Regions from separate parts of the Halopseudomonas maritima genome, predicted to be linked through region 2. Evidence: predicted binding sites of a transcription regulator. Region 2 holds the regulator's gene; the other holds the start of a gene.

The links. The regulator FliA, encoded in region 2, starts transcription of late flagellar genes. The targets are predictions, from matches to a motif close to CTAAAGTTTNNNNNNNNNNNGCCGNTAA.
Positions count from the first base shown of each region.
Region 1: a site for FliA is predicted at 7,075-7,102, ahead of flgM (flagellar biosynthesis anti-sigma factor FlgM). Genes of this name have one in related genera too.

Region 1 covers NZ_CP079801.1:650,937-660,316, forward strand. The annotation lists gene flgG (flagellar basal-body rod protein FlgG) at 1-146, opposite strand, end outside; gene flgF (flagellar basal-body rod protein FlgF) at 189-926, opposite strand; gene HV822_RS02950 (flagellar hook protein FlgE) at 1,121-2,518, opposite strand; gene flgD (flagellar hook assembly protein FlgD) at 2,555-3,235, opposite strand; gene flgC (flagellar basal body rod protein FlgC) at 3,253-3,693, opposite strand; gene flgB (flagellar basal body rod protein FlgB) at 3,696-4,106, opposite strand; gene HV822_RS02970 (CheR family methyltransferase) at 4,381-5,208, opposite strand; gene HV822_RS02975 (chemotaxis protein CheV) at 5,242-6,189, opposite strand; gene flgA (flagellar basal body P-ring formation chaperone FlgA) at 6,300-7,010, shown strand; gene flgM (flagellar biosynthesis anti-sigma factor FlgM) at 7,141-7,467, shown strand; gene HV822_RS02990 (flagella synthesis protein FlgN) at 7,549-8,007, shown strand; gene HV822_RS02995 (flagellar brake protein) at 8,146-8,826, shown strand; gene HV822_RS03000 (MFS transporter) at 8,909-9,380, opposite strand, start outside.
Region 2 covers NZ_CP079801.1:3,288,131-3,297,510, forward strand. The annotation lists gene HV822_RS15285 (EAL domain-containing protein) at 1-507, opposite strand, end outside; gene HV822_RS15290 (tetratricopeptide repeat protein) at 525-1,703, opposite strand; gene flhA (flagellar biosynthesis protein FlhA) at 1,991-4,117, shown strand; gene flhF (flagellar biosynthesis protein FlhF) at 4,178-5,551, shown strand; gene fleN (flagellar synthesis regulator FleN) at 5,581-6,408, shown strand; gene HV822_RS15310 (RNA polymerase sigma factor FliA) at 6,405-7,142, shown strand; gene HV822_RS15315 (chemotaxis response regulator CheY) at 7,364-7,741, shown strand; gene HV822_RS15320 (protein phosphatase CheZ) at 7,769-8,554, shown strand; gene HV822_RS15325 (chemotaxis protein CheA) at 8,718-9,380, shown strand, end outside.

The DNA of each region.
Region 1 (9,380 bases), 1.3 Mb from region 2:
TTGATCTGATAGAGCAGATCTTCAAACTCGGCGCGGTCGCGCTTGAAGCCAGTGGTCGAGACGTTGGCCAGGTTGTTGGAAATGGTCGACAACATGGTGTCCTGGGCGGACAGGCCGGTCTTGCTGACCCAAAGAGCTGAAAGCATCACCTTTCTCCTCGCGCGCCGACTAATTGACGCGCCGTAGCATTAACTCATCTGCAGAATGCGATCGGTTACCTGCGCATTCTCGTCGGCGGTACGCATCATCTTGATATGCAGTTCAAACTGGCGGGCCAGCGACAACATGGCGGTCATTTCTTCCACCGCATTGACGTTGCTGCCTTCCAGAAAACCGGTTGCTACTTGCACCGCACCGTCGGCCAGCTCTTCCCCGCCCTGGGTATGCATCAGGCCATCCTCGCCCTTTTCCAGCGCGGACTGCGGCGGATTGACCAGCTTGATGCGGTCCACCTCAGCCATCACCGCCGGGCCCTCGCCCAGCGCACGGATACTGATGGTGCCGTCGGAGCCGATCTCGATCTTCTCCGCTGGCGGAATAGCAATCGGCCCGCCGTTGCCCAGCACCGGCAAGCCGCCGCTGGTACGCAAGATGCCAAAGGCGTCAATATTCAGACTGCCAGCCCGGGTGTAGGCCTCGGTGCCGTCCGGTGCCTGCACCGCGATCCAGCCTTCACCCTGTACGGCCACGTCGAGCTCCCGACCGGTCTCGATCATGGTGCCAGCCGACAAATCAGTGCCTGGGCGCTCAGTCATGGCGTAGGCGCGGGTGGCGTAACCGTCACCGAACACCGGCATGGAACGCGCCTGTTCGAAATCACGACGAAAGCCAGTGGTGGTCAGGTTGGCCAGGTTGTTGGCGTGCGCGCGTTGCGCCATCGCGTTTTGACTGGCCCCCGTCATGGAAATGTACAAGGATTTGTCCATGCCCTGCTCCGCTTCGTTTGCGCGACAAGGATTTGCCGCTTTTGCTTACTCAGGGAGTATCAAGCAGAGATCATGCCAACCCTTAAAGATAAGATTTACCCCTTTAAATTCAATAGCTTAAAAAAACAAAAGCGGCAATACCGGCAAACGCCTTTGCCGGTATTGCCGCCTTGCTGGCGTTACCACCCAAGCGCTTAACGTAGGTTGATAATCGCCTGGGTCACTGCATCTTCGGTCTGGATGGTCTTGGCGTTAGCCTGGTAGTTACGCTGCGCCACAATCAGGTTGATCAACTGCTCGGAGATATCCACGTTGGACTCCTCCAGCGCACCGGACTGAATCCCCCCCAGCGTGCCGGTGGTCGGCGCGCCAATGACGGGCTCCCCCGAGGCAGAAGACTGCGCCCAGGCAGTATTGCCCAGCGGTGTCAGCCCCTGCTGATTGGCGAAAGTCGCCAATACCACCTGCCCTTGTACCCGTGTCTGACCGTTGGTGTAACGGGCCACCAGCATGCCGGCGTCGTCAATTTCCAGACCCGCCAGCTCGCCCGTGGTGAAGCCATCCTGACTCACTGCGGTAACAGCAAAGCTGGAGGCGTACTGCGATGAACCGGTGAGGTTGATCGTCAGGTTATTGACCGGCGAATCAGCGCCCGTGGGCTGACCCGTGCTGTCCAGCGGCACCCAGCCACTCAGCGTGTAAGGCTGGTTGGTGGTCAATTCGCCCACGCTGTTGAAGTCCACATCAAAGCGGGTGGTGGTGGTCGGATCAAAAGCCGGATCCGTTGCCTCCACACCGCTCTGTACGTCGCGACCATCGATCAGCACGTACATATCCCAGCTGTTGGCATCGTTCTTCACAAAGTACTTGGTCATGACATGGGAGTTGCCCAGGCTGTCATAAATGGTGACCGACGTAGAGCTGTTGTAGGTTGCCGAGTTGGTCGGATCGAAGGTCGTTGCCGCAGCCGCCTGACCTGCCGCCTCGGCAGCCGCAATCTCGGCCGCCGTCGGGTTGGCAGGGTCAGCCGCGGTCGCAATAGAGGCGGCATAGGCCGCGTCATATTGCTGCGTCCAGACCGCCGGACGAGTCTGCGTGGAATTCAGGTTCAGCGTGGACTCCACCGTCGAGGTGGCATTCGGATCTGCCGAGCGGGTATCCACCCGCAGATCGGTCTGCACGCCCTGGTTGATCTGCCCGGTCACCGCGTTGACCGCAAAGCCCTGCAGCCGCTCACCGGCGTTGTTGACGATATAGCCACTGCTGTCGGTACCGAAGTAGCCGGCACGGGTATAGCTGATCGCCCCGTTGTTGCTGGTAACGAAAAAGCCGTTACCGTTGATGGCCAGATCAAGGCTGTTCTCGGTAAAACTGATGTTGCCCTGATTGAACAGCTGCGCCGCGTTGGACAGGGCCACCCCGCTACCAGTGGCATTGCTGCCGGAGCCCAGCACCGACGCAGCGTACACATCGGCAAACTCGGCGCGCGAACTCTTGAAACCGACCGTGCCAGCGTTGGCAATGTTGTTACCGGTGATATTCAGATCGGAAGCTGCCGCCCGGATACCACTCAAGCCAATATTGAAAGCCATGGTTTATCTCCTCACCTACTGTATGTCGGACGACAGTTATTTGATTGCGTAGACATTGGACAGACTGATGCTGCCCAGGCCCGCCACGTTCAACAGCATTTCACCGCTGTTGCCGGCACCAATGGACACGCTGTCCACGTTGGCAGGCAACAAAGTGGCCATCTGGGTATTCTTGCCACCAATAGATGCCATAGCCTCGACCGTGTAGATGCCCGGTTCAGCCAGATTGCCGCTGCTATCAGTGCCATCCCAGGTGAAGTCGAGCATGCCGGCTTCCTGACTGCCCATATTGATGGTTTTGACCAGGCTGCCCGCCTCGTCGTAGATGTTGACGAACACGTTGCTGCTGCTCTGCTGCAGCGCCAGTTGCCCCTCAAGGCCGGCAGTGGTATCCACCACGGCCTGATCTGTCGGCACAATGACCGTGCGCCCAACCATGGACGAGGCCTGCAGCGCCTGCGACGACTGATAGCCACTGAGCAGCGCCTCCATCGAGGTGTTCAGGTTGCCGATGCCCTCGACCGTACTGAACTGCGCCAGCTGGGCGATAAACTCGCCGTTCTCCTGTGGCGAGAGCGGATCCTGATTGTTCATTTGCGCTACCAACAGCTCAAGAAACTGATCCTTACCCAGCTCGTCTCCGGTGGCAAAGCGGTCCGAGTCGATCTGGTACTGGTCCAGCGCACTGGCGCCGGTTGAAACACTGCTGATGCTCATGGTCTATCTCTCTCCGCTCACTGACCCAGCGTCAGAACGCGCTGCAGCATGGTTTTGGCCGTATTCATGACTTCCACGTTGGTCTGGTAAGACCGTGACGCAGCCATCATGTTGGCCATCTCCTCAACCACATTCACATTCGGGTAATACACATAGCCTTCTTCATTGGCCATCGGATGATCCGGCTCGTAACGCGGCTCCAAACTGGCATCGGACTCGACAATACCGAGTACCGAGACACCGTCACCGGCCTGCTGATCAGGGCTGAACAGCGAACCGCCCGCGGCCTGCTGGCTATTGAAAATCGTGGCAAACACCGGGTTACGTGCGCGATAGGTTTCATCCACGCTACTGGAAACGGTATCGGCATTGGCGATGTTGCTGGCCACGGTGTTCAGGCGCAGCGATTGCGCACTCATGCCAGATCCGGCGATATCGAATACCTTGTCGAGGGACATGCTTACTCTCCCTTGATGGCTGTCATCAGCCCTTTGAATTTGCTGTTGAGGAAGGTAAAGCTGGCCTGGAAGTCGATGGCATTCTGCGTGTAGGCGGCCTTCTCGACCTCCGAGTCCACGGTGTTGCCGTCTACCGCCGGCTGCAACGCATTGCGATAGCGCAACCCGGCCACCTGATCAATCAGACCGTCAATGGCGATATGCTGCTGATCGGTACGGGAGACCGCCAAAGCCGCGGACTCGGCATCTGCGCCCTGCTGGGCTGCCAGCACCGCGTTGAAGTCCAGATCCCGCGCCTTGTAGTTGGGGGTTTCGGCGTTGGCAATGTTGTTGGCCAGCACCTCGGCACGCTGCGAGCGGAAACGCAGAGCCTCCTCGTGCAGCCCCAACGCATTGTCAAAACTGATGCTCATCTCACCCTTCCTCATTCCGGCCATCTGACCAAAAGACGTCACTGGGCAAGACAAAGCAATCAGCGTGCCAAATAAATAATTACTTAATTTTCAAAAGGATACGCAACATAGCGTCAGAAAAGCGGCAAGCCATTACCGCTGAACGGCAAGGCTGCAGCGCCACCGGCAAGGTGGCGGCAAGCAAGAGACGGTAGCAAAAGCAAGGAGGGAGCGACGCGCTGACCCGGCCCAGCCACCCTGCGGGCCTGTCAGCTGGATTAGCGCTGCCTATAACTCAGCGCGCCTTGTACACAATGCCCGGGCTGCATTGCACCATCTGGTACAACTCAGGCAGGCCGTTGAGGGCTTCAGAGGCGCCCAGCATCAGGTAACCGCCGGGCTTCAGGGTGGCGTGAATACGACGCAGAATGTCTTTCTTCACCTCGGCCGAGAAATAGATAAGCACGTTGCGGCAGAACACGAAATCGAACTTGCCGAGCATCGCGTAACTGTCGAGTAAATTCATGGCGCGAAACTCAACCCGGTTGCAAATCGGCGTCTTGACCGTCCAGCGCCCAGGGCCATGCTGATCAAAGTAGCGATTCAAACGCTCGGGAGACAGGCCACGGGCCACCGATAGACTGTCGTACTCTGCGCTCTTGGCCGCATTCAGAATGCCACCAGACAAGTCGGTTGCGACGATCTGGGCACCAGCGCGTAACTGCCCCAGGTTAGCCCGCTCAAACTCGTCTATCGCCATGCTGAGCGAGTACGGCTCCTGTCCGGACGAGCAGGCAGCAGACCAGATACGCAACCGTTGGCCCGGAGACTGCTTGATGAACTCGGGGATCAGCCGCGTCTTGAGCACCTCAAAGGGATACACATCACGAAACCATAGGGTTTCGTTGGTCGTCATGGCGTCGATGACCGACTCCCGCAAGCCACCACGCGGCTGCGCCTGGATACGCTTGACCAGATCGCCGAGACTGCCGATCCCCTCCTGCTCCAGCAGGCGATTCAAGCGACTGGACACCAGATACTGCTTGTTGTCCCCCAGCACGATGCCGCAGGCTTTTTCCAAAAAGTCTCGGAACTGCTGAAAATCCTGATTCGCCAAAGTCACGACGTCTGCCTTGTATCAATTGAAATCAAGCACTCACCCCTCACCCACGCCGTCATCGCGCAGCAAATGCAGGCGAGCCATCACGCGCTGAGCCAGGTCGTCCGGCTTGAACTTGGCGAGAAAGTCATCGGCACCCACCTTCTTGACCATCGCCTGGTTGAATACCCCGGACAGCGAGGTATGCAGCATGATATGCAAGCGATTCAGACGCGGATCATTGCGCACTTCGGCGGTCAGGGTGTAACCATCCATTTCCGGCATCTCGATGTCCGAAATCATCATCAGCAACGTCTGACTGACATCCTCGCCTGCCTCGGCCCTCGCCTTGAGCCACTCCAACGCCTGCTTGCCGTCATTGAGTGCCACAATCTCGACGCCCACCTCCTGCAGACAACGCATCACCTGCTTGCGGGCAATGGCAGAGTCATCGACGATCAGCACCTTGCGCGCAACAGCTTCGGCCTGGGTGTCGGCATCTACCACGCCAGCCGAGACTTGCTCATTGGTGGGCACCACCTCTGCCAGCACCTTCTCGACATCGATGATTTCCACCATCTGATTATCAACCCGCGTCACCGCCGTAAGGTAGTGCTCGCGACCCGTGCCCTTTGGCGGCGGATGGATTTCAGACCAGTTCATATTGACGATGCGCTCGACCGAGCGCACCAGAAAACCCTGCACCTTGTAGTTGTACTCGGTGATGATCACGAAGGCGGTGTCGATATTGTCCAGCCCAGGACCGCCGGTCGCGCGATTGAGGTCGAGAATCGGCAGCGTGCCGCCACGGATGTGTGCCACGCCACGCACCACCGGATGCAGCTTGGGCATGGCGGTCAGGCGAGGGCACTGCAGCACCTCCTTGACCTTGAACACATTGATGCCATAGAGCTGATTGCCTGCCAGGCGAAACAACAGCAATTCGAGTCGGTTTTGCCCAACCAGCTGCGTCCGCTGATTGACTGAATCCATCACACCAGCCATCGGCTGCTCCTCGTCATCATAACGGCGATGCGGCATGTTTCCTGCAGGACCTGTCAATATGTGACAACAATCCGACAGAACAAGACCCCATCAGGAATGTAGGTAATTGTATGCGTTTTATCATCGGGTGCGCGGCGATGGCGATTTTTTTTTCCGCCAGACTGCACGCAAACCCGCTCATTGATCAGCTTATCGGCGCTACCACGGACTTTCTTGAGCAGGAAGTGCAGCAGCATATTGCCAGCAGCGGGCTGGAGGCGCGCCATGAGATCCGCCTCAGCCGGCTGGACCAGAGACTGCGCCTGCCGCTTTGCGCCGACGACGCCATCAGCGCCGAACTGGAGAGCCCTGCGACTCCGGTAGGCCGGGTGACAGTACGCATCAGCTGCAGTGCACCCTCACCCTGGCGGCTGTTCGTGCCTGCGCAAGTGAGCCTGTTTCAGCCCGTGGTGGTCAGCACCAGGCCGCTCAGCCGACGCGCAGTGGTCAGCGCCCAGGATGTGCGCCTGGCCGAACGCGACACTGGCCTGCTAGGCGACAATTACCTGCTGGACCCGGCGCAGGCCATCGGCATGCAACTCAAGCGCAATATCTCAGCCGACAGCGTGCTCAGCTACACCCAGCTTGAACGCAACCGGATCGTGCAGCGCGGCGACAAGGTGGTGATCAGCTCCGGCAACAGCAACGTCTCGGTCAAGATGCCGGGCGAAGCCATGGAGGACGGCACCCAGGGCCAGCAGATTCGCGTGCGCAACACGCGCTCGGGGCGGGTCATACGCGCACGGGTCACAGGCCCGGGGCAGGTAGAGGCAGGCATGTGACGCAGCGGCAAAAGCGATATACTCGATCCGGGCAAAAATGTGACCGGCGTCACGCAAATTTTCCCTAAAGTTTTCTGGCGCGCTGCCGTTACAGCGGTTAGAGAAGATTTAACAGCTTGAGGAATTCATCATGGTCATCGACTTCAACTCGCCTAACGGAGCCAATGGCGTCGGCCGTAACAGCCAAGCCAACAGTGCCGCCGCCAAGCGCGAAGCCGGCGCCGTAAACGATCAAAACGCCCAAACCGCAGCGCAACCGGCAGAACAGGATGACGCCCCCTCTTCAGTCAACCTGAGCGCCCAGGCGCAGCAGCTGCAGGCCATTGAAGAAAAGCTGCGCGAGCTGCCGGAAGTCGACAGCGAGCGCGTCAGCCAACTCCGCCAGGCCATCGCCGATGGCAGCTACAAGCCGGACAGCAGCCGTATCGCCGACAAGTTGCTGAACCTGGAAGGCTGACAAGCAGTAGTCACAATACCCTCCCTGCCTGTACTCTTGGCTGCAGCTTTCAATTAACTACGCGCAGCCAGGAGGCAGTCCATGCACCCCTTGCAACAGCACTTTCAGCAAGCAGAACAAGACTGCCAAGCCTACCTGGCCCTGCTCGACCAGGAGCGCGACGCGCTGACCAGTCAGGATGTCGGCCAGCTGGAGCAGTTACTTGAACAAAAACGCCCCTATACCGACAAGCTGATCACTCACGACCAGCAGCTCAAACACTATTGTCAGCAGAATAACCTGCAACTGGGCCAACTGGCGGAGCACATCAGCCTCCAGCAAGACGCTGAGCTGCAGGCGCATTATCAGGCGTTTCTGCAAGCACTGACCCGCTGCCAGCAAGCCAACGACCGCAATGCCCGCCTGGTACACCACAGCCAGCACGCCACTCGCTCATTGCTGGATTTGCTCCGCAATCAGGGCGAACCGGGTAGCGGCATCTATGACCAGCTTGGCAATCGCAGCCGCACAGGTCAAACCCGAGATCTGAGCAAAGCCTGAGCGCGGGATGCCATTTAGCCACTACGCTGTGTATAGTCATCAATTTCCTACTGAAACCGAGTAGCAGAAGTGCCCAACCTATTCTCACAAGAAGCAGGCCCACAGCCGCCCCGCGAAATCCGCGCCCAAGTGGAAATCATGGCACTGCTCAAGACCTTAATGCAGCACCGCGACCCCTTGACCGTCACGTTCACTGATCGCAGCCAGAAATTCCAAAGCTTCATCGTCAAGCTCGACACCGATCAGGGCGAGCTATGGATCGACGAACTCATCCCCCGAGAAGGCGACAAGTACGCCAGCCAAGGCGAGCCGTTCCGCATCGACGTCTGGCATGAGGGCATACACATGCGCTGGGACTGCCCCGGCGCGACCCAGGTTGAGCTGGACGACGCCCCGGCATACTCGGCTGGCGTGCCGGATGAACTTTTCTACCATCAGAAACGCGGCGCCTTCCGCGCCAGCGTACGCCGCACAGCAGATATCGCCGTAGAACTGGCTCATCCTGAGCGCAAGCGTCGCTTCACCGCCTATTTGATGGATCTGTCAGCTACCGGCTGCAAGATTCGGCTGGAGGGCGACATGAGCCGCTCACTTAGCCCTGGCGAGCTATACACCCCTGCCACGCTCCACCTACCGGACGCCGGGCGTGTTGAGGTGAGCATGGAGGTGCGCCATGTCGAGTACCGTGAAGAGGCCAATGAAACCCACGCTGGCATGATGTTCAAGCAGCCCACTCCCCTGGCTCAGCGCAGCATCGATCGTTTCGTCAACTTTCTGCAACGCGAAGCTCGCCGCCTGGAAAAAGAAGACCTGTTCTAGCGCTGCCCTCAATCTCGCACCTCACGCAGAGCGCTCGGCCTGCCGCGCTCCCTGCGACGGCGATGATACTCCAAAGGCCCCTTCAGGCCGGGCGATGGTCATCCTGATCGGCGTCTTCTTCTGCCTCAGCGACAGTCTCTTCCTGCATTTGCTCGGCAACCGCCTGCTCATCCACCCGCGGATCAAAGGCAGCCGCCAGCGGCGAACTGGCCAGGTTACCGGCTGCGGGCATGTACTGCAGCGGGGCCGCCTCAACCAGGTTCTCACCGGTTACCGCATCGGCCCGCACACGTACAACAAGAATGGCACTACAGGCAGCCATGAAGATGTACAACATCTGCGGCCCCCACAGCTTCATCATCGCAGAGCTCAGCAGCGGCCCGATACTCGCCCCCAGGCCGAAGGTCACCAGCAACATGGCAGACAGCGGCACCCGGTCATCCGGCTCCACGTGGTCATTGGCCAGCGCAACCGCCATCGGATAAAGGGTGAAGACCATCAGCCCGAACAGCGCCGTCAACACGATCAGCGCTCCACTCGGGATGAAACCAATC
Region 2 (9,380 bases):
GCTTTTGTAGTAGGCGGCGGTCCAGTTCAGCGTCGGGTCGACCAGCGCGTTGTTGCCTCGGGCCGCCACCAGTTTTTCGTACCACTCGCGCAACTGCCGCTGTTCGTCGGCCGGTACGGCAGTAATGGCGATGCCCTGGGCCTGTCGATAGGCATAGCGTGTGGGTAGGCGGCCGCTGGCGTACCAGAGGGTGCTGCCGTGGCTGTCGGGAAAGTCCGTCAGCGCGTGGCGAAGGCTATCGTCCAGCTGCCCTGTGCCGGCGCCCTGGCGCGGTAGCAGGCTGCCGGCACGCGCCAGACCCTGGGTGCTTTGCGCCATCAATCGGTGGTGTGCGTTGATGCGGTCCAGATTGGCGTAGAAGGTGTCGGTAATCTGGCGTTCGCGTAGTTGCCCCATGGCGCTTTCGGCAAACTCGAGATTCAGGCTAGCCATCAGCCAACTGACGATCAGAAAGAGCCCTACCATCAGGCTGAGCAGGACCATAATTGCGCGCTTGACTGGCAGCATGCCCTTTGCTCCGACGGTTAGCGGCTGTTAAGACGGTTCTGAATCTGGCTGCGGGCACTGGCCAGTTGGTCGCTGCCGAGCTGCGTTGACAGCCGCTCGACATGCAGCTTGCCGCGTTGCTCGCCATTGACCAGTGACAAGCTTAGCCAGACGTAGGCGGCTTGCAGGTCGATGGGCCCGCCGGTGCCTTGCATGTAGTCTAGCCCCAGTCGATATTGCGCCTCGGGTGAGCCGGCTTCGGCGGCCTGTTGCAGCCAATGGCGTCCGGCCGCGCTGCCATGCTTGTTGCGTCCCAGTGCCAGCATGGCCGGCAGGTAGCCCTCAGCGGCTGCGCGGCGTAACTGATTGTCGGCCTGCGCGGTGTCGGCCTCAGTGCCCAGACCCTGCTGGTAAGCCTGCGCAAGTTGATAGCGCGCTGCCGGCAGGCCGCTGTCGGCGGCTCTTTTCAGCCAGCCTAGCGCCTCGGTCGGCCGCCCTTGCTGTTGCAGCAGTTCAGCCAGCAGCATCTGCCCGTTAGGCTGACCCTGGGCCGCAGCGCTGCGTGCCCAGCGCAGTGCGGTGGTTTGGTCGCCGCTGCTGTGGGCGATAGCCGCCAGGTGGTACTGGGCTTTGGCGTCGCCGCTCTCGGCCGGTGCGTGGCACGCGGGCTCGGCCTGTTGGTAGTTCTTGATGGCAAACAGCAGGTAGCAGTTGTCAGCGTCGCCGTTGTTGCCGGTTGCGGCGCTTGCCGGAGCCGGGTTGCTGGGCTGAGCGCTGGATGTTGGCGCGGCGGGCACGCGGCTGGCGAAGTCGCTGACCACCTGCGGACAGGAGAGTTGATATCCGGCTCGCAGGCGTTGCAGATTTGAGCGTGTCGGCTGTTCACGCCGGTAACGATCCTCAATGGCCTGGCAGCGGCTGACGCGCTCCTCGCGCACCAGTGGCAGATAGTCAGCGTAAGCCGGGTCGTCGGCATGAGCATTGATATAGCGGGTCAGCGGGTCGATGTACTGCTGGGCGAACAGGGCTTCGACTTCAGCATGGCGCGCCTCGGCCTCCGGGTCGCCGGTGATGCGCGCTGCCAGCTCGCTGAGCTTTTGGGTTTGGGTCTTGATGATTTCGCCGGAGCGCGTCAGCAGGCTGTCCGGGCCGGACAGGTTCTGGCAGCCGCCAAGGGTCAGGGCCAATGCCAGCAGCAGGGAAGTGTAGACGCGCATCATGTCTCTCTGGTGACGTGGCCGGGGCGGTGCGCGACCCGGGCAAAGGGTGAATGACTCAGGTATCCGTCGGGGTGATCGGGCTGGCTTTCCCTTGCCGCTGTTGCGCGAGCAGTGTATCAGAAAGGCTGCGCGCAGCAGGCATGGCCGCTCCCCGGAATCTCTCTATGATGGCACATGGATGGCGTCCGTGCTGCGTCTGTTCCCGAACAAGTGGAACGCTTCTTGCGTAGTCCCCGGTACTACGCACCATGCGTCAAATATTTGATTCGGGGACATTTCTGCCAATGGCTGTTGATCGTGCGCAACTGATGGGCAATATGCGGACCAATCTGGCTGGGCTGCGCCATGGCAGCCTGGGGATTCCGGTGCTGTTGCTGGTGATGCTCGGCATGATGATGCTGCCGATCCCGCCGTTTCTGCTGGACGTGCTTTTTACCTTCAATATCGCGCTGTCGCTGGTGGTGCTGCTGGTTTGCGCTTATGCCCTGCGGCCATTGGACTTTGCCGTTTTCCCGACCATTTTGCTGGTGGCCACGCTGCTGCGACTGGCGCTCAACGTGGCGTCGACCCGTGTGGTGCTGCTGTACGGTCACGAGGGGGGCGATGCAGCGGGTAAGGTGATCCAGGCCTTCGGTGAGGTGGTAATCGGCGGTAACTACGTAGTAGGTCTGGTGGTCTTCGCCATCCTGATGATTATCAACTTTGTGGTGGTCACCAAGGGCGCCGGGCGCATCTCCGAGGTCAGTGCACGCTTCACCCTGGATGCCATGCCCGGCAAACAGATGGCAATTGATGCCGACCTGAACTCCGGCCTGATTGATCAGGACCAGGCCAAGGTCCGTCGGCAGGAAGTGGCGCAGGAGGCCGAGTTTTACGGCTCCATGGACGGTGCCAGCAAATTCGTACGCGGCGACGCCATTGCCGGCCTGCTGATTCTGTTTATCAACGTGATCGGTGGTTTGGCGATCGGTATGGCGCAGCATGGACTGCCGTTTGCCGAGGCCGGTCGCATCTATGTGCTGCTGACCATCGGTGACGGCCTGGTGGCGCAAATCCCGTCGCTGCTGCTGTCTACGGCCGCCGCCATTATGGTGACGCGGGTATCGACATCCGAGGACATGGGCGCGCAGGTGCAGCGCCAGATGTTTGCCTCGCCCAAGGCGCTGGCGGTAGCCGCCGCCATCCTGATTGTCATGGGCCTGATTCCGGGCATGCCGCATTTCTCCTTCCTCAGCCTGGGTGCGATCGCCGCAGGCGGTGCCTGGTTCATCGCCAAGCGTCAGAAGGAAAAGGCCGAAGAAAAAGTCGAGGCGGAGCGCAAGCAGGCTCAGCTGCCAGCGGTGCAGACGCCGGAAACCCGCGAGCTGGGTTGGGACGACGTGACGCCGGTGGACATGGTCGGTCTTGAGGTCGGCTACCGGCTGATTCCCCTGGTGGATCGCAACCAGGGTGGTCAGCTGCTGGCGCGCATCAAGGGCGTACGCAAGAAGTTGTCGCAGGACCTGGGCTTTCTGATGCCCTCGGTGCACATCCGCGACAATCTGGACCTGGCACCCAATGCCTATCGTTTGACGCTGATGGGCGTCAGTGTGGCCGAGGCGGAGATTTATCCTGACCGTGAGTTGGCCATCAACCCGGGTCAGGTATTTGGCGAGATCAAGGGCATCGCCGGCAAGGACCCGGCCTTCGGGCTGGATGCGGTGTGGATCGAAGCGTCGCAAAAGGACCAGGCCCAGTCCTTGGGTTACACCGTGGTAGACGCCAGTACCGTGGTGGCCACCCATATCAACCAGATTCTGCACAAGCACGCCCACGAGCTGATTGGCCATGAGGAAGTGCAGCAACTGATGCAGGTGCTGGCCAAGGCCTCGCCCAAGTTGGCCGAGGAGCTGGTACCGGGGCTGATTTCGCTCTCCAACCTGCTCAAGGTGCTGCAGGGGCTGCTGCAGGAGCAGGTGCCGGTACGTGATATTCGCACCATTGCCGAGGCCATCGCCAATAACTCGGGCAAGAGTCAAGATACCGGCGCCTTGATCGGCGCGGTACGGGTCGCGCTGTCGCGCTCCATCGTGCAAAGCATTGTGGGGCTTGACTCCGAGCTGCCTGTGATCACCTTGGAGCCTAGGTTGGAACAGATGTTGCTTCAGAGTCTGCAGAAGGCCGGGCAGGGCACTGATGACGGAATGTTGTTGGAGCCGGGCATGGCCGAGAAGCTGCAACGCTCGCTGTCAGACGCGGTACAACGGCAGGAGGTGCAGGGTAAGCCGGCAATTCTGCTGGTGGCCGGGCCGATTCGCATGATGATGGCCAAGTTTGTCCGCTATGCGGCGCCCGGAGCCCATGTACTGTCCTACCAGGAAATACCCGATAGCAAGCAGGTCACCATCATTGCGACGGTAGGCCAGAACTAGCAGCACCGAATGATTGAGACATCTGCCCCGGCAGGTGACCGATAAGCGACGAGGTCAGCCATGAAAGTCAAACGTTTCTTTGCCGCCGATATGCGCCAGGCGATGAAGCAGGTCCGCGATGAGCTGGGCGCCGATGCGTCCATCATTGCCAACCGCCGGGTGGCTGGCGGCGTCGAACTGACGGCTGCGCTTGATTACGAGGCGCCGCGCCTGAGTGCGCCAACGCCCGGCCTGGATCAGGAGCTGAAAAAAACCCAAGAGCGCATCGTTGCAGCCCGGGCCGAGCTGGAAAGCGGTGAAATGGCGTCGCACGACCAGCCGCTGGTCAACCGTCAGCTGTTTGGTGAAAGTACCCGTCACGCTGCGCGCCAGGGCTCGGCTGAAGCACGTGAGCTGCTGGATCGTCTGATCCAGGAGCCGACCGAGCTGGCCAAGCCGGCGCCCGCTGCCAGTCGCCGTGCCCCTGATGCCGAGCAAACGCCCGCCGCTGATGTTGACAGCGTTGGCCTGAGTGCCATGCGCGCCGAGCTGGCGGGCCTGCGCGAGATGCTGGAGTCTCAGCTGGGCGGTTTGGCCTGGGGCCAGCTCAACCAGCAAAAGCCCAAGCAGGCAGGTCTGTGGCGTCGCCTGACCCAGATGGGTCTGCCGGCGGAGATCTGCCAGGGGCTGCTGCGTCAGGTTTCTGACGTGAGTGATGTGCGCCAGGCTTGGCGCATGCTGCTGGCGCACCTGGCGCATCGCGTCCCTGTGTTGCGTGAAGAACCCATTGATGCTGGCGGTGTGATTGCCCTGGTTGGCCCCACTGGCGCCGGCAAAACCACCACCCTGGGCAAGCTCGCTGCCCGCTATGTGTTGAAGCACGGCAGCCAGCACGTTGCGCTGGTAACCATGGATACCTACCGCATCGGTGCCCACGAGCAACTGCGCACTCTGGGGCGTATTCTGAACGTGCCGGTCAAGGTGGTAGACGACAAGCAGAATCTCAGCGACGTGCTGGCTGACTTTGCCGGCAAGCGCCTGGTATTGATCGATACCGCCGGCCTGCAGGCCAATGATCCTTATCTGCGTGGCCAGCTCGATGCGTTGGCAGAGCAAGGCCGCCAGGTGCGCAACCTGCTGGTGCTGGCGGCGACCAGCCAGCACCGGGTGATGAAGGCGGCGTACCACAATTACAAATCCTGTGGCCTGTCCGGTTGTATTCTGACCAAGGTGGATGAGGCCGCGACGCTGGGTGAATCGCTGGGGCTGGCTATGGAGCAAGGTTTGCCGGTAGCCTATCTGGCAGATGGCCAGCGAATCCCGGATGATCTGAGCAAGGCTGTCGGCCACCAACTGGTCAGTCGCGCGGTCAGCATGGCGGGTAACGAAGCACCGGCCGATCAGGCCATGGCGGACGTGTTTGCCGGTATGATGCATACCCAGCGAGCAGGCTAAGTATTCAACAAACAAGGTATCCAGCGCAGATGGGCAGCAATCACCCGGTTCAGGTAATCGCAGTCACCGGCGGCAAAGGCGGCATCGGCAAGACCAATGTGTCAGTCAACCTCAGTCTGGCGCTGGCCGACATGGGGCGGCGCGTGGTGTTGCTCGATGCTGACCTTGGCCTGGCCAACGTCGACGTGTTGCTCGGCCTCAAGCCCAAGGCGACGCTGGCCGATGTGCTTGAAGGCCAGTGCGACCTGCGTGACGTCATGGTCAACGGCCCAGGCGGCATCCGTGTCGTGCCCGCTGCATCCGGTGCGGCCAACATGGTCAGCCTGAGTGCGCAGCAGCACGCGGGCCTGATCCAGGCGTTCAGCGAAATCGGCGACAATATCGACGTGCTGATTGTCGACACCGCCGCCGGTATCGGCGATTCGGTCGTCAGCTTTGTGCGTGCTGCGCAAGAAGCGCTTGTCGTGGTCTGTGACGAGCCCACCTCGATTACCGACGCATACGCGCTGATCAAGCTGCTTAATCGTGACTACGGCATGACCCGTTTCCGCGTGTTGGCCAACATGGTCGGCACACCGCAGGAAGGGCGCATGGTGTTTGCTAAGCTGGCCAAGGTGACTGATCGCTTTTTGGATGTCGCCCTGCAGTACGTTGGCGCTGTCCCCTTTGACGAGGCGGTGCGCAAGTCTGTCCAGAAGCAACGCGCGGTGTTCGAGGCCTTTCCGCGCAGCAAGGCCTCGTTGGCGATTCGGGCAATTGCCCAAAAGGTGGATGCCTGGCCACTACCGGCCAATCCCCGCGGTCACCTAGAGTTCTTTGTCGAGCGCCTGGTGCAGCCGGCAGGAACCGGTCTATGACGGCACAGGTTGGCAGATTGAACATGTATACACGCGCTCAGGGCTCGGCAGAGCAGCAGGATCGCCTGGTCGAGCAGTATGCCCCGCTGGTTAAACGTATTGCCTACCACTTGCTTGGACGCTTGCCCTCCAGCGTCCAGGTTGAAGACTTGATGCAGGCCGGCATGATCGGCCTGCTGGAAGCCTCCCGCAAATTCGATTTTGGCAAAGGCGCCAGTTTTGAAACCTACGCTGGTATCCGTATTCGCGGCGCCATGCTCGATGAGGTGCGCAAGGGCGATTGGGCCCCCCGTTCGGTGCATCGCAATACCCGCATGGTCAGCGATGCAATGCGCGCTGTGGAGGCGCGACTGGGGCGTGACGCTAAAGATCACGAGGTTGCCGCCGAATTGGAGATGAGTCTGGAAGAGTATTACGCCATTCTCAGCGACACCGCCGGCAGCAAGCTGTTCAGTTTTGACGACCTGCTGGAAGCCGGTGCTCCGGCAGATGTGCAGGGCGATGAGGAGCCGTTGAGCGGCTTGCAAGACGAGCGTTTTCGCGCGGCGCTGGTAGAGGCAATCGACGGCCTGCCCGAGCGCGAGCGGTTGCTGCTGTCGTTGTACTACGACGAAGAGCTGAACCTCAAGGAGATCGGGGCGGTGCTGGGCGTCAGCGAATCGCGGGTCAGTCAGTTGCACAGTCAGTGCGCGGCGCGCCTGCGGACGAAGCTGACAAACTGGCGAAATGATTGATTTTGTCGCCAACATCCGGACAATGCTCGGATTGCCCGACTGGCAAAAGGCCGGCAGGGTGCGGTAACGGCACATAAGAAGGGCGCGTCCGAACAGGCAGTTGGCAGCAGTTTCCTGTTCAGAGCATCTTTCTACGGCTTGTGTGGCCATTGGCAATGGGTATCTGGGAGTGCAGGCCTGCACTTTTCCTGGTTTGTACGGAGGTCGACTTGGACAAGAATATGAAAATTCTCATCGTTGATGATTTTTCGACGATGAGGCGCATCATCAAGAACCTGTTGCGCGACCTTGGGTTTACCAACACGGCTGAAGCCGACGACGGCAGCACCGCGTTGCCGATGCTGCAGAGCGGCAACTTCGACTTTCTGGTGACCGACTGGAACATGCCCGGTATGAGCGGCATCGATCTGCTGCGCGCGGTGCGCGCTGACGAACGTCTCAAGCACCTGCCTGTGCTGATGGTGACGGCCGAAGCCAAGCGCGACCAGATCATCGAGGCGGCTCAGGCTGGCGTGAACGGCTACGTGGTCAAACCTTTCACTGCGCAAGCGCTGAAAGAAAAGATCGAGAAGATTTTCGAGCGGGTGCAGCCCAAATAACATCCAGCCGGGGTACAGGTTATGGCTTTGAGCAAGGATCCCGGTCAGGCAACTGCCCAGGAATTCGAACATTCACTCAAGGACAACGCGCGCCAGCTGGTGGACCACCTTGAGAGCGGCGATTTTGCCGAGGCGTTGCTGGTTATCCACGCCATCAATCAGGCGCGTGATCGTGGTTTGTATCATGAGGTTGGCCAGCTGACCCGCGCGCTGCACAACGCCATTGTCAATTTTCAGATCGACACCACCCATGCCTTGGGCGGTGACAATGAGTCTTCCAAGATTTCCGATGCCTCCGACCGCCTGGACTATGTTGTCCAACTGACCGACAAGGCAGCCAATCGCACCATGGACCTGGTAGAAACCAGCGCCCCCAAGGTCTCTGAGCTGGGCCAGCAGGCCAGTGCGTTGAAGGCTGACTGGCAGCGCTTGCAGCGGCGTGAAATGGCGGCCGACGAATTTCGCGATCTGTATCGTCGTGTCGGCGAGTTTCTCGATCGCACTGAGAGCGTCAGTAGCGATGTCTCCTCCGATCTGAACGACATTGTCATGGCGCAGGATTACCAGGACCTGACCGGTCAGGTGATCAAGCGCGTTATCACCCTGGTGCATGATGTTGAGCAAAGCCTAGTCAGCCTGGTACGTATGGCCGGTCAGGTGGATCGGATCACTGGCATCAGTCACGTTGATCTTGGCGAGACAAAAAAAACCTCTTCCAGGGGTGAAGGTCCGCAGATTCATGCCGATAAAAGAGAAGACGTTGTTTCCGGCCAGGACGAAGTTGATGACCTCCTGTCCAGTCTGGGTTTCTGACTCCTGCCGCAACCGCCGTATCCTCAGCCGGCGCCGTCCGGCTGGCGGGGGTGAAATCAGGTGCCTGCCGAGCCGCAACGTTCAATAACAACGGTGTGCGTAGCACGCAAGTACGGGTGGCGCCAAACCGTTTACCGATAACACGCCCGAGGGGAGTGGGTGCATGAGTTTCGAAGCGGATGAAGAGATTCTCCAGGACTTTCTGGTCGAGGCCGGGGAGATTCTCGAGCAATTATCCGAACAGTTGGTTGAGCTGGAAAACCGGCCCGACGACATGGATCTGCTCAATGCCATCTTCCGCGGCTTTCACACCGTCAAGGGCGGCGCCGGCTTTCTGCAGCTCGATGCTCTGGTAGCGTGCTGTCACATTGCGGAAAACGTATTCGATATCCTGCGCAAGGGCGAACGCGCCGTTACCTCCGAGCTGATGGATGTGGTGCTACAGGCGCTGGATACCGTCAACAGCATGTTCGATCAGGTTCGTGAACGTCAGGAGCCGACCCCCGCAGATCCTGCCTTGCTTGATGCGCTGTCGCGGTTGGCGCAGCCTGCATCGGCTGACGAAGCGGCTGCTGAGCCCGAGCCTGAAGCTGCAGCAGTCGCATCCGAGGTTGTCGAGGCAGCGGCGGTGGCGACGCCAGCGGCTGCTGATAACGGCGACATCACCGACGACGAGTTTGAGCAGCTGCTAGACGCGCTCCATGGCGATGGCGGCAGCCCCTCTGCGGCGCCGGCGGCAGCCGCAGCGACCGCGGCGACCGCGGGCAGTGATGATATTACCGATGACGAGTTCGAAGCGCTGCTGGATCAGTTGCACGGCAGCGGC